DNA from 3 places in the Lysinibacillus sp. G01H genome. Region 1 is predicted to be linked to each of the others. Evidence: riboswitches for the same ligand, from Rfam matches in the RefSeq annotation. Region 1 holds a riboswitch; each other region holds the start of a gene.
What was found. Region 1 has a riboswitch for cobalamin ahead of PSR12_RS02790 (ABC transporter substrate-binding protein). Riboswitches for the same ligand answer to the same signal wherever they lie in the genome.

Region 2: linked by a shared signal. The riboswitch ahead of PSR12_RS11630 (glutaredoxin family protein) and the one ahead of PSR12_RS02790 (ABC transporter substrate-binding protein) in region 1 are both predicted to bind cobalamin.
Region 3: linked by a shared signal. The riboswitch ahead of PSR12_RS14560 ((2Fe-2S) ferredoxin domain-containing protein) and the one ahead of PSR12_RS02790 (ABC transporter substrate-binding protein) in region 1 are both predicted to bind cobalamin.

What each region holds. Positions count from the first base shown of each region.
Region 1 is NZ_CP118397.1:559,982-564,198, forward strand. Features, by position in the region: gene PSR12_RS02785 (acyl-CoA dehydrogenase family protein) at 1-1,408, shown strand, start outside; cobalamin riboswitch at 1,466-1,648, shown strand; gene PSR12_RS02790 (ABC transporter substrate-binding protein) at 1,785-2,753, shown strand; gene PSR12_RS02795 (FecCD family ABC transporter permease) at 2,750-3,751, shown strand; gene PSR12_RS02800 (adenosylcobinamide amidohydrolase) at 3,748-4,217, shown strand, end outside.
Region 2 is NZ_CP118397.1:2,300,590-2,304,806, forward strand. Features, by position in the region: gene PSR12_RS11610 (Lsa family ABC-F type ribosomal protection protein) at 1-65, opposite strand, end outside; gene PSR12_RS11615 (DUF2089 domain-containing protein) at 757-1,122, shown strand; gene PSR12_RS11620 (SHOCT-like domain-containing protein) at 1,136-1,522, shown strand; gene PSR12_RS11625 (hypothetical protein) at 1,532-1,813, shown strand; cobalamin riboswitch at 2,170-2,347, shown strand; gene PSR12_RS11630 (glutaredoxin family protein) at 2,465-2,689, shown strand; gene nrdI (class Ib ribonucleoside-diphosphate reductase assembly flavoprotein NrdI) at 2,686-3,045, shown strand; gene nrdE (class 1b ribonucleoside-diphosphate reductase subunit alpha) at 3,042-4,217, shown strand, end outside.
Region 3 is NZ_CP118397.1:2,851,881-2,856,097, forward strand. Features, by position in the region: gene cobJ (precorrin-3B C(17)-methyltransferase) at 1-1,649, opposite strand, end outside; gene PSR12_RS14560 ((2Fe-2S) ferredoxin domain-containing protein) at 1,654-2,025, opposite strand; cobalamin riboswitch at 2,172-2,353, opposite strand; cobalamin riboswitch at 2,604-2,788, shown strand; gene PSR12_RS14565 (energy-coupling factor ABC transporter permease) at 2,938-3,684, shown strand; gene PSR12_RS14570 (energy-coupling factor ABC transporter substrate-binding protein) at 3,688-3,960, shown strand; gene cbiQ (cobalt ECF transporter T component CbiQ) at 3,966-4,217, shown strand, end outside.

The DNA.
Region 1 (4,217 bases):
AAAAACGATTGAAGAGACATATAATACTGGGATTGTAGGTTATGTACACAAGCATATTCCGCAGCTAGGTCACAAGGGGAATTATGTTTATAGCTTTGCACAAGGTTATTTGCTATCACATGCAGAGCCAGGATTTTATTGTCCTGTAACATTGACGATGGCTACTGCCTATCTATTAGATCATTATGCAGATGAAGAGGTAAAGCAACGTTTTTTACCACATGTTTGTGCAACAGGTGACACAGATTTATATGAAGGTGCGACCTTTTTAACAGAACGTCAAGGAGGCTCTGACGTCGGTGCAAATGTGGTGGAGGCGAGAAAGGATGGCACTGCGTATCGTCTATATGGTGAAAAATACTTTGCATCCAATGCGGGCATGTGTGGTGTAGCGATGGTATTGGCACGAATAGAAGGGGCGCCAGCAGGTTCCAAAGGCTTAACGTTGTTTGCAGTTCCTTGGCGTAAAGAAGATGGTACAACAAATCATCTACGTATTCGTCGATTGAAAGATAAATTAGGCGTTCGGGCAGTTCCCTCTGGTGAGGTAGAATTTGATGGTGCACTTGCCTATGTTGTAGGGGAGCAAAATAAAGGGATTTATTATATGCTAGAAGCACTAAATCTCTCAAGAATTTGTAATGCAGTCGCTTCTATTGGTATTATGCGTCGTGGCTTCTTAGAGGCAAAACATTATGTAAGCAATCGACATGCATTTGGCAAGCCCTTAACACAATACCCTATGATTCAGGATACTTTAGGGAAATTTGCAGCTAAGTTGCACGTGGAAGTAGCGACAGTTTTTGATCTTATTCAATTATACGATAAAGTGACAAGTGGACAGGGAACACAGCAAGACCTTATTATGAATCGTTTATATATTGCCATTATGAAAAAGGAAACGGCAGAGCAAGCTGTTCACTATGCTAGTGAGGCAATTGAATTACACGGGGGTAATGGCTATATAGAAGACTTTGTAACGCCCCGCTTATTAAGAGACGCGCAAGTGTTGACGGTGTGGGAGGGGACGGCTAATATTTTGGCCTTAGAACTCATTCGTTTAGTGGATAAGTTTCATGCACATGAACTGTTTGTCTGTGAGATGGAGGAACGATTAGAGAAATTAGCTGACAGCTCACTAGTACAAATCGTTAAAGAACAATTGGCGAATATTTCTATAAAACTGCAAATTTTTAGCGCTTTAGACGAGGCAACGAAAACTTTTGAAGCAAAAGGTATGGCTGAAAAAATGGCTCACCTTTATGAAAGTGTCATTGCGGTTGAGTGGGCACATAAATTTGGTGGAAAATATGAAAAACTAGCGGACGTTTATTTAGAACAGACATGGTCATTAAGAGAAATGGGTGCTCAAATGAAAACAGTCCAATACTTTTCTGAAATTGTATAATGGCCGGGGAGTCGTCTTGAATGGAGGCGACTTCTTTCATTTTCATGTATAATGAAATCAACTGAATATTATAAAGGTTCTTTACTTAAGTAAAGTGAAAAGGGAAATCGGTGTAATTCCGATGCGGTCCCGCCACTGTAAGTGTGAGTTTTTTCAAATGATGCCACTGAAGATTTCGGGAAGGCTTGAAAAATCGCAAGTAGCACTAGCCAGGAGACCTGCCTTTATAACGACATGACAACCTACGAGGATAGGGTGGTGGATTTTGTATCAGTTTTTTGGTGCGATTTTGCCCCCTCATCGTTCAAAGATGAGGGGTTTTATTTTGATGCAAAATAAAGCGAAATGTCGCATGGACCAACGAAGGAGGATTCACATGAAGAAATTTTGGAAAATAGGATTATCAGCATTTTTAGCAGTAGGCTTGCTAGCTGCTTGTGGGCAGGAAGCAAAAGATAACAAGTCATCTAACGAGCAGCAAACACAGCAAGAAACAGCACAGGTGGATGAAGCAACATTCCCAATGACGATAACAGATGCCCTTGGTAAGGACATTACACTTGAAGCACCTCCTGAGAAAATTGTTTCACTTATTCCGAGTAATACTGAAATCCTTTTTGGACTAGGTTTAAATGATGAAATAGTTGGTGTTACTGACAACGACGATTATCCGCCAGAGGCAGCTGAGAAGGATAAGGTTGGCGGTATGGAGTACGATATTGAAAAAATTATTGCCTTAAAACCAGATATCGTTTTTTCACACGAATCTAGCATGTCTCTTTCAGAAGAGGCTATTGCACAGCTTGAATCAGCAGGTTTGAAAGTTTTTGTAGTAAGAAATGCACAAGACTTTAATGAAACATATACAACAATTGAGCAACTTGGACGTGCTACAGGGAAATTACCAGAGGCAGAAAAAATTGTTGCTAATATGAAGGCGAAAGTAGAAGAAGTTTTGTCTAAAGTCAAGGATGTTGAACCCAAAAAAGTGTTAGTTGAAGCATCAGATGAGCCAGATATTTATACATCTGGCAATGGTACGTTTATGAACGCGATGCTTGAAATGATCAATGCAGAGAATGTAGCTGTAGATGGCGATAATTGGTATAAAATTGATGCAGAACAAATTATCGCAAAAAATCCAGATGTCATCGTGGTGACATATCATTATGTACCAGATATTTTAACGAAAATACCAAAACGGGCGGGCTTTGATACGATTAATGCCGTAAAAAATAATGCGATTGTGCAGGTAGATGAAAGTACAACAAGTCGTCAAGGGCCACGTTTAGCAGAAGGTCTAGAAGAATTAGCAAAAGCAATCTATCCTGAGGTATTTAAGTGAAAAAAATAGCACTAGCCTATACACTAACATGTACGCTTCTTCTTATTAGCATCTGGTGTGGCGTAGCGATAGGCTCAGTTCATATTCCATTAGAAGTATTATGGAATAAGGCGGTTGATGAAACAGCCGCCAATATTTTTTGGAAAATTCGTTTGCCTCGCGTGTTATTAGCGGGACTAGTAGGCGCATCTCTAGCTATTGCTGGAGCAGCATTCCAAGGTTTATTAAAAAATCCATTAGCAGATCCATATACACTAGGGGTTTCATCAGGGGCATCTGTTGGTGCTGTTTTAACGATCTTTTTTAGTATTTCTATACCTGTTGTCGGTTTGTATGCGCTGCCAACCTTCAGTATGATTGGTGCTATCATCACGATGGTAGTTGTTATGAGCTTTGCTAGACTCGTAGACCGCTCATTGAAAATGGAAACGTTGATATTAACAGGTGTTATTTTTAGTTCATTTTTAGGTTCCCTTATTTCATTAATGATTGCCTTATCTGGTGAAGAATTACGTCAGGTAATAGGCTGGCTACTTGGTTCTGTTTCGATGCGTGGTTGGCCATATGTCCAAATGATCATTCCATTTGTGATTGTAGGTTCAATTATGCTATGGACACAAAGAAGAGAACTAAATGTTTTGTTGTATGGTGAAGAACGGGCAAAACATTTAGGTGTTAATGTGAAGCGCAGTAAATATTTGATATTAGCAGGTGGCTCCATGCTCACTGGAGCGGCTGTAGCGGTTTCTGGCACAATTGGCTTTGTAGGATTAGTGGTGCCGCATATGACAAGGATGATTTGGGGTTCTGATCATCGCCATTTATTACCATTATCTTTTTTCAATGGTGCAACATTACTCATTATTTGCGACCTAGTAGCACGAACAATCATTGTGCCAAGAGAGCTACCAATTGGTGTTATTACGGCATTTATTGGAGCTCCTGTTTTCTCCTATATTTTTTATAAGCAGCGAAGAAGTAAGGGGGTACGGGCATGATTATTGTTGAACAGCTATCAGGTGGCTATGAAGATGTACCAATCGTCAAGGACATTAGTTTTACTGTTGAAAAAGGAAAAATTCTTGGTATTCTAGGGCCGAATGGTAGCGGGAAATCTACATTATTAAAAGTAATGAGTGGTATTTTACCAGCTACTGCTGGAACCATTTCGATTGATGGACAAAATATTCTTTCTTATAATGCTCGTGCTTTGGCAAAAAAAATGGCTGTATTACCACAGCTTCATGCAAATGCTTTCTCAAACAGTGTGAGAGAGGCAGTTTCACTGGGGCGCTATCCGCATCAAACAGGCTTTTTCTCGAGTTGGTCTGAACAGGACGAACAGGCTGTACAACATGCTATGCTACAAACAGGTGTAAAGCGATATGAGCATACACCAATGGAATTTTTATCTGGTGGTGAACAACAAAGAGTATTTGTAGCACAAGCCTTAGCTCAAACTGC
Region 2 (4,217 bases), 1.7 Mb from region 1:
TCAAAAATATTGTCAAAGCTGCTTGGATAAGAAAAAGTTAAGTTTTGTACTTGTATCATGGACATGATAATTCCTCCTTTGTATTACAACAGTTTACTTTTCATACAAAGTCGGTCTATCCATCTATGTTTTATTTCTCCGTATAAGCAGATGGATATTAACGACTTATACGGAGTGTTACATGCGTCACAATAGTTTCTGAATCGCTCATATTTTCCCTCTCCTTTATGGGTAAATGAAAGGTGCAAAATCAACTATGAAAGCAAGAAAAAATCCCTCCAATTGTGCATTGGAAGGATTAGTCTTTCACTGAATAAATACAATTTGCCATTTGTGTCATGACAAATACAATGCAAACTGATTGTTAAAAATGGATAGACTAACCCTATATTTTGTGTTTGAAATCATTCAATTCAAATGAAAATATAGTTTAGTTCTTCATTGTCCATTCATCAGTCCTCTCATAATTGTCTTTTTATAGTAACAAATTTTTTTACAGAATACAATGTAACCTTATTTTCAATTCTAAACTGTCATTATCTAACTGATGCCGCTAGCTACAAGTAGAAATAGAAAAGACATACATAGAGTAAAGTTGAAATTGCTTAGGACAAGCAATACAGCAATGATTAATTAACATTTTTAATTTAATAATTAATTTTATTTATTTTATAATTAAAAAAAATCAATTTTTATTATTTACATATTTAATTTCTTTGTTATATAATCAACTTAACTTAAAGGAAGGAGTTCACTATGGCTTATCAAGTAATCACAAATTGCCCTGTCTGTAGTAGAACATTAAAAATTACGAAGTTACAGTGTTCTCATTGTCACACGACCATTGAAAATGAATTTGAATTGTCGAAGCTAGCATCCTTATCACAGGATCAGCTTCATTTTGTGGAAGTATTTTTAACCTGCCGAGGAAACATTAAAGAGGTTGAAAAGGAACTGGGGGTTTCGTATCCAACAGTTCGAGGCAAGCTAAACGACATTATTTCATTCCTTGGCTATGCTCAAAAAAAGAAAAATGAAGTAGACGAGAAAAAAATTGTAAGCATGCTGGAAAATGGCGAAATCACAACAGATGAAGCGATAAAGCTCTTAAAAGACGAATAGGGAGGAACGGACCATGAAAGAGGAAATCACAAAAGTGTTAACCATGATTCAAGAGGGAAAAATTGATGCGGATAAAGGATCAGAGCTGATTCAAGTGCTACAACAGAAAGAAGAATCAGAGAACAAATTTGTGGAAAAAACAAAGTATTTAGAAAAAACATTAAAGGTTCGTGTTGTATCCACCGAAAATGATAATGTTACGGTAAACTTGCCGATTAAACTTGTCAAAGCCGTACTTATGGCAGGACACAGCATCGCTGCGAGTATTCCACAATCAGAAAAATACGTAAAAGATATCGACATCAATCTTCTTCTTGAAGCAATCGAAAATGAATTAGACGGACAAATTGTAGATATAAAATCAGCAAACGGGGATTCCGTTGCAGTCTTCATTGAGTAGAGGCGACGAATGATGCATGTAAAAGTGAAAGCAAAAGATGTTCGCTTTACAGTCCCAGTTCCCTATACCGTGCTAACCATTGTCCTCTCCATTTTAACTTCTAAATGGATTCAGCAACAAGCCAATAAGTGGACAAAGGCATACTTCGATCGAAAGAACATAGACTTTACCTTTCCGCTCATCGACAAAGAAATGCTAAAGCCGATTATCAAGGAACTACAAAATTATAAGGGACTCGTGCTAGTCGATGTCAAAGCTCAGGATGGGACTGAGGTTAAGATTAGACTATAATCCCAAAGATAGAATGGTTAGAGCATGTTATGATAAAAGCATGCTCTTTTTTAATGAGTGTCATTTGAAACGTGTAAGAGATGATAATTATTTCAGGATTTACATATAGAAGCTACTATTTTTCAATGGTACTTAAAATAGAACATTTCTTTCAGAATTCTAGATACATTTTGATAGATAAAGATGTTCATCGTTTAAAATAGATTTTTGATTTGGGTATAAATGATTAGTGGTAATCTACTTGGAACTACATAATTAAAAATACTGAATAATCCAAAAATAAAGAAGTTTAGAATCTTGATTTACTTTTCATTTGAAGGATGGTACACTTAAAACTATTGAACAACAACTATATATTGTGTTCGTTTTACAAAGGTACTACTATATGTAGTTTAAAAGGGAAGTTCGGTACAATTCCGACGCTGTCCCCGCAACTGTGAAGCTGACGATGATTGCAACCACTGTGCATTTGCATGGGAAGGGAATCAGAGAATGAAGCAAAGCCAGGAGACCTGCCTTTATAAAACAAATTTATCATTTCTTCGGGGATTAAGAGATGGGAACGTCAGTATTTTTGGTATGTTAACGTTTCCATTTAGCCTATCTCTCTAGAGGAGATAGGCTTTTTATTTTATGAAAAGAGGGATTTCTATGAAACTTTATACGAAAACAATTTGTCCAAAATGCCTATGGGTAAAATCTGAACTACAACGTGCAGGACTTGAAGCTGAAATTGTTAACATCGATCATGATGAACAGGCAAAGCAAACGATTATTGACGCAGGTTTTTTAAGTGTGCCTGTTTTAGAGATGAATGAAACTTTTATAGGAGATGTTCAGGAAATTGTTTCTCAAATTGAGTTGATTGCTCTATGATCGTTTACGCGAGTCGTACAGGTAATGTCCGAAATGTTGTATCCAAATTAAAGGCAGAATGTATCGAGCTCTCGGAGGAATTGCGATTGAACAAGCCCTATCTTTTAATTACCTACACAGATGGTTTAGGTGACATTCCAGCAAAGGTACAACGTTTCTTAGAAAAAAACAGGGATTTTTGTAAAGGAGTAGTTGCCAGTGGCAATAGTAATTTCGGCCATCATGTATTTGGCGCTGCTGGTGAGAAAATCGCCGCTACCTATCATGTACCCTTAGTAAGGAAATTAGATTTACGAGGTAATCAAACGGATTACGAAGCAATACAAACGTTTTATGAAACGAGGGTAATGAGATGAAAACCTATTTAAAGCTTAATAATGACGTACTGAATCGTTATAGTACAACTGGATTACTTGAGTTAGAAAAGGACCGCGAAGCTACGCGCCGCTACTTTTTAGAGTATGTTAACGTACGTTTGCGTTATTTTATAGATATTGAGGAAAAAATCCGCTATTTAGTTGATGAGGGCTACTATGAGAAAGCATTTATCGATATGTACGAGATGGAATTTATTAAGAAGCTGTACAAGAAAGCCTATGATTATAATTTCCGCTTCCCATCCTTTATGAGCGCAAGCAAATTTTATGATAGCTATGCTATGAAAAGTCGTGACGGGGAAGAGATCTTAGAAAAGTATGAGGATCGTATTGTCATTATTGCTTTGTATTTGGCGCAAGGAAACACAACTCTAGCAGAACGCTCTGTCGAAGCAATGATGGAAGCCTACCAGCCAGCGACACCAACTGCTTTAAATAGTGGTAAGAAAGCACGTGGTGAATTAGTCAGCTGCTTTAAGTTATCAATGGATGACTCCATGAATAGTATTGCCGAAAATATTGGCTATTGTTTAGAGCTATCACGCCTTGGTGGTGGAGTTGGGGTCAACTTAACAGATTTACGTCCTTTAGGTGATCCAATTAAAGAAATATTAAATCGTGCAAGTGGTGTCATCCCAGTAGCGAAACTGTTAGAAAATTCTTTCAGTTATTCGAATCAGTTAGGGCAACGAAATGGCTCAGGTGTTGTCTATCTAAATATTTTCCATGCAGACATAGAAAATTTCATATCATCAAAAAAACCAAATGCTGATGATAAAATTCGCCTCGCAACCCTTTCAACAGGGATTATTATACCTAGTATTTTCTTCGAACTGATGAAACGTGATAAGGATATCGTCTTGTTTAGCCCATACGATATTTTTAAAGAATACGGTAAACGTATGTCTGAGCTTTCCATTTCAGACATGTACTACGAGCTACTTGATAACCCAAAAATTCGTAAAATTAAACGTTTAAATGCACGGAAGCTTTATACAGAGGTGAAAAAAGCACAATTTGAATCAGGCTACCCGTTTGAAATCTTTGATGATAATGTCAATAAGGTACATCCTTTAAAAAATATTGGACGTGTCAAAATGTCCAATCTATGTACAGAAATTCTGCAAGTGCAAGAGACAAGTATCATTACG
Region 3 (4,217 bases), 2.3 Mb from region 1:
GGCTCTACTTTTATTTTGGAAGACATATCTTGATACGTAAAATGCAGTATCTTTTTCACACGTTTAAAATATTTAAATAAGCGTTCATTTGGATGAGCATTTGCTTTATATTCTTCAATAATATCTGTAATGAGTGGAATCAGCTGCTCGGGCTCCAGCCCTTCTACAACAGGCTGTGCTGCGTGAGCCGTACGACCGACTGGTTTTGCTCCAATAAAGACATCAAATTTACTTTTGCGGTAGACGATGCCAATATCATCAAATACAGCCCGATAACATGCCATACCACAGCCATTAAAGCCGATATTTAATGTCTTCGGTAAGGACATACCGCCTAGTTTTTCTTGTAATTCCTCTGCATATGGTATCGAATCAGCCTTTTCACCGTAGCAAAAATCACAAGCCTTCAGTGATAGCACATCACCAATCGGGGTTAATAAAAATCCTACTTCCTGTAATTTCTCTGTGATCTGTTCAGGGGCAGTCGTTGGTATTTTCAAATGAATTTGATGATCTGGTGTGTATTCCATCGTCCCCTCCTCCCCAACAACCTCTGCTAACGTCATCATTTGCTGGGGAGTAAAAAATTTATTGGCTACTCCAGGGCTTACTGCTAGTTCAAATATAGATTCTATTTTTTGCTGTACAAGCTTCGGTGTTACTTTGACTGCGCTTGTCCCTTTTACCATTGCGAGTGCCGCTGTAGCCATTTCAAGAGCTGTTTTTTTCGGCTTTGACGTAGCGGCTATACTGGGTTTGTTAAATCGTCCCGCATTAGGGTCAGCCGTAAAGTCATTTCGCGCTGTTCCTGTCTCTTGGTTCATTGCCCAAGGTTCATTTTCTTCGCGTAAACGTTGATGAGGACGTAATGGCTGTTTTTCTTCACCTAGGGTATATTTACGTTGGTAACCGCGTGGCGTGATCATCTTATTGTCATAGAAAAATGTTGATGAATTCCCGATAATAACTGTTGTCAGCATACCAATATCATGTTCTAGCATTTCTGCTAGTGTTGTCATGGTCACTTCTTGACGTTCTCGATAGGCACTTTTCACCAGCCCTACTGGTGTGTCTGGCGAACGATATTCTAAGAGAATTCGCTGAGCCTCGACAATTTGTCTTGTTCGACGACCACTTTTAGGATTGTATAAAGCAATGACAAAGTCTGCCATTGCAGCTGCCTCGACACGCTTTGCAATTAAATTCCAAGGTGTTAGATGGTCACTCAAGCTGATTGTACAAGCATCGTGCATAATGGGTGCACCAAGTATGCTAGCGCATGAATTAATCGCAGAAATCCCAGGAACAATTTCTACTTCAATTCCTGTTGCTTCTGTCCAGCCTAGCTCAATTAACACCTCATATACTAATCCCGCCATACCATAGACGCCTGCATCACCACTCGAAATCACCGAGACGATGCTCCCTGCTTCTGCTTGACGAACGGCTTCCTGTGCACGCGACACTTCTTCTGTCATGCCTGTACTAACAATCGATTTTGCACTTACTAAATCTTGAATCAGCTCTACATAGGTTTTGTAGCCTATAATCATATCACTTTGTTGTAATGCCTCTACTGCACGTGTCGTAATATGCTTAAAATCTCCAGGTCCAAAGCCTACTACGAAAATTTTTCCTTTTTGCGCCATGTTGTTACCCCTCTTTCACCTTTTCGATCCCTTTAATGGCAGTTGTTTGAGCAGTACGCTGTAATGTACCTTCATGAAGTGTAAAGACATGTTCGTTGTATAAGGATTCATGATATAAATCTTGTACTAGTGTTCTAGCATGCTCTGTTGATGGCACACGATACCAGTTTCCTTGGGGGTAGGCAATTACCACACAAGCATCCTTGCATCGTCCATTACAGCGCGTTCTTGTCGTATGTATTTCTTGATCGAGTGCTTGCCGCTGTATCTCATCTCGAATGGCTAAGGTAATTTCCTCCCCATCCTTTTTCATGCAGCTACTGCCATTGCAAATAAAGAGATGTGTTTTCATCCCCTCTAAATTCCAAGTTGTCATCTTCTGTCTCCCCTCATTTGCTTTTTGGAAAAAGAAAAACCTTTACTCTATAACGAAGAGTAAAGGTTTTGTAGAAGCCAAATAAAAACGAATAGCATGAAATACAGGTACTCGCTTTCGCTTCAACTTCTCCCTCCGAAAAGTTTGCATGCACAATCAAATAAGCAGGTTTCCTGACTTAAGCTTCATTTTACTATCGCACCTTCCCAAGTTTGCACCAGTGGCTTTGCGATTTCATCAGCTATTACAGTAGCGGGGGCTGTATTGGATTTTCACCAATTTCCCTATTATCTCGAGCTATTCGAGCACTTATTGACGTTTTATATGAAATTTTTATTAGAATTTTAAATAGAAAACTGTCTTTATCATATCTTATTTTTTTAAAATTTCAATATTTCTTTAAAAATTTATGACAAATTTATCAATTTTGAATGGAACTAGGTATGAAATTTATACAATCTATATAATTTGCCCATAAATCGTTATCAGAATATTCGCCATTGACCTTTAATTATAAAAATTTATAAAAGGTATAGCATATTTATGGAAATTCATGTTACACTTTGTCGTGAAATCTCACAATTTGAATGTTTTTCGGTGCAAAGTGCTTGTCATTTTGCTTAAAAGGGAAGCCGGTTTGAGTCCGGCGCGGTCCCGCCACTGTAATAGGGAGCTTTATAGAATATGTCACTGTCCAACGGATGGGAAGACCTATAAAGCATTGAACTAGAGCCAGGAGACCTGCCGAAAAATAAGTGATCGTTTCAGCCTACGAGGATAGGTGTGCGGCTTAGCAGATGAGAATGTTATTTGCTTTTTTAGCTATGCACTTTTCCACCAGTGGAGAAGTGCTTTTTTTAATTACGCACGCAATCTTCTAAAAATCTACTAATTAGTTAGGAGGAAAGCTTTTTGAAATTTTCATGGTGGAAACTTAGTTATTTTTTACTGGCCTTTTTAATCGTGCCAAAACGTGCCTTTGCCATGCATATCATGGAAGGTTTTTTACCAATCGAATGGGCTATTTTTTGGTGGGTCATCTCTATTCCATTTATCATTCTAGGATTGCGTTCTATTCGAAAAACCGTTGATGAAAATCCTGAAACAAAAATGCTTTTGGGGCTTTCAGGAGCCTTTGCCTTTGTGCTATCCGCCTTAAAAATCCCTTCTGTTACAGGTAGCTGCTCTCACCCAACTGGTGTAGGACTTGGGACAGTACTCTTTGGCCCTCTAGCAATGAGTGTAATTGGAACAATCGTTTTATTATTTCAATCTTTATTATTAGCTCATGGAGGAATTACAACTTTAGGGGCTAATGCCTTTTCTATGGCTATTGTTGGTCCTTTTATTGCTTACTTTGTCTTTAAAGGTGCTCAAAAAGTAGGCTTGTCATTTTCACTAGCCGTATTCTTTGCAGCTATGCTTGGTGATTTAGGTACATACATTGTGACTTCTGTACAACTAGCACTAGCCTTTCCTTCAGAGGTTGGAGGCTTTATGGCATCCTTTACAAAGTTTGCAGGTATTTTTGCCTTAACTCAAATTCCTTTAGCAGTGAGTGAAGGAATTTTAACGGTCATAGTGATGAATTTCTTAAAAAAATACAATATTAGCGAACTAAAAACTTTACGTGTTTTCTCAACAAAGGAGGCACATTAACAGATGAAAAAAAATTTATTGTTATTAGCAATTGTTGTGTTATTAGCCATCATTCCCTTGTTCATACAAAAAGGTGCTGAATTTGGTGGTGCTGATGGAGAAGCAGAAGCAGCTATTGGTGAAATCAATGCGGAATATGAGCCATGGTTTGAAAGTCTATGGGAGCCACCAAGTGGTGAAATCGAAAGCTTATTATTCGTGCTACAGGCAGCTATAGGTGCTGGCTTTATTGGCTACTTCATCGGCTATATGCGTGGCAAACACAAAGAAGGTTAACCATTATGTTACTCATTGATAAGTATGCCTATCTGAATAAGCTAGCGGCCGTTCATCCGCTAGAAAAAATGATATTTTCACTTGGATTACTTCTCATAACGCTCATCATGAGAGATGAACGACTTTCACTCATTACATTTTTTGTAATGAGTGCTTTTATCATTTTAGGTGCCAAAATTCCGCTTACATACTATGGCAAACTATTATTGCTACCTGGCTTTTTCTTATTAACAAGTCTTGTATCTATTTTACTTTCT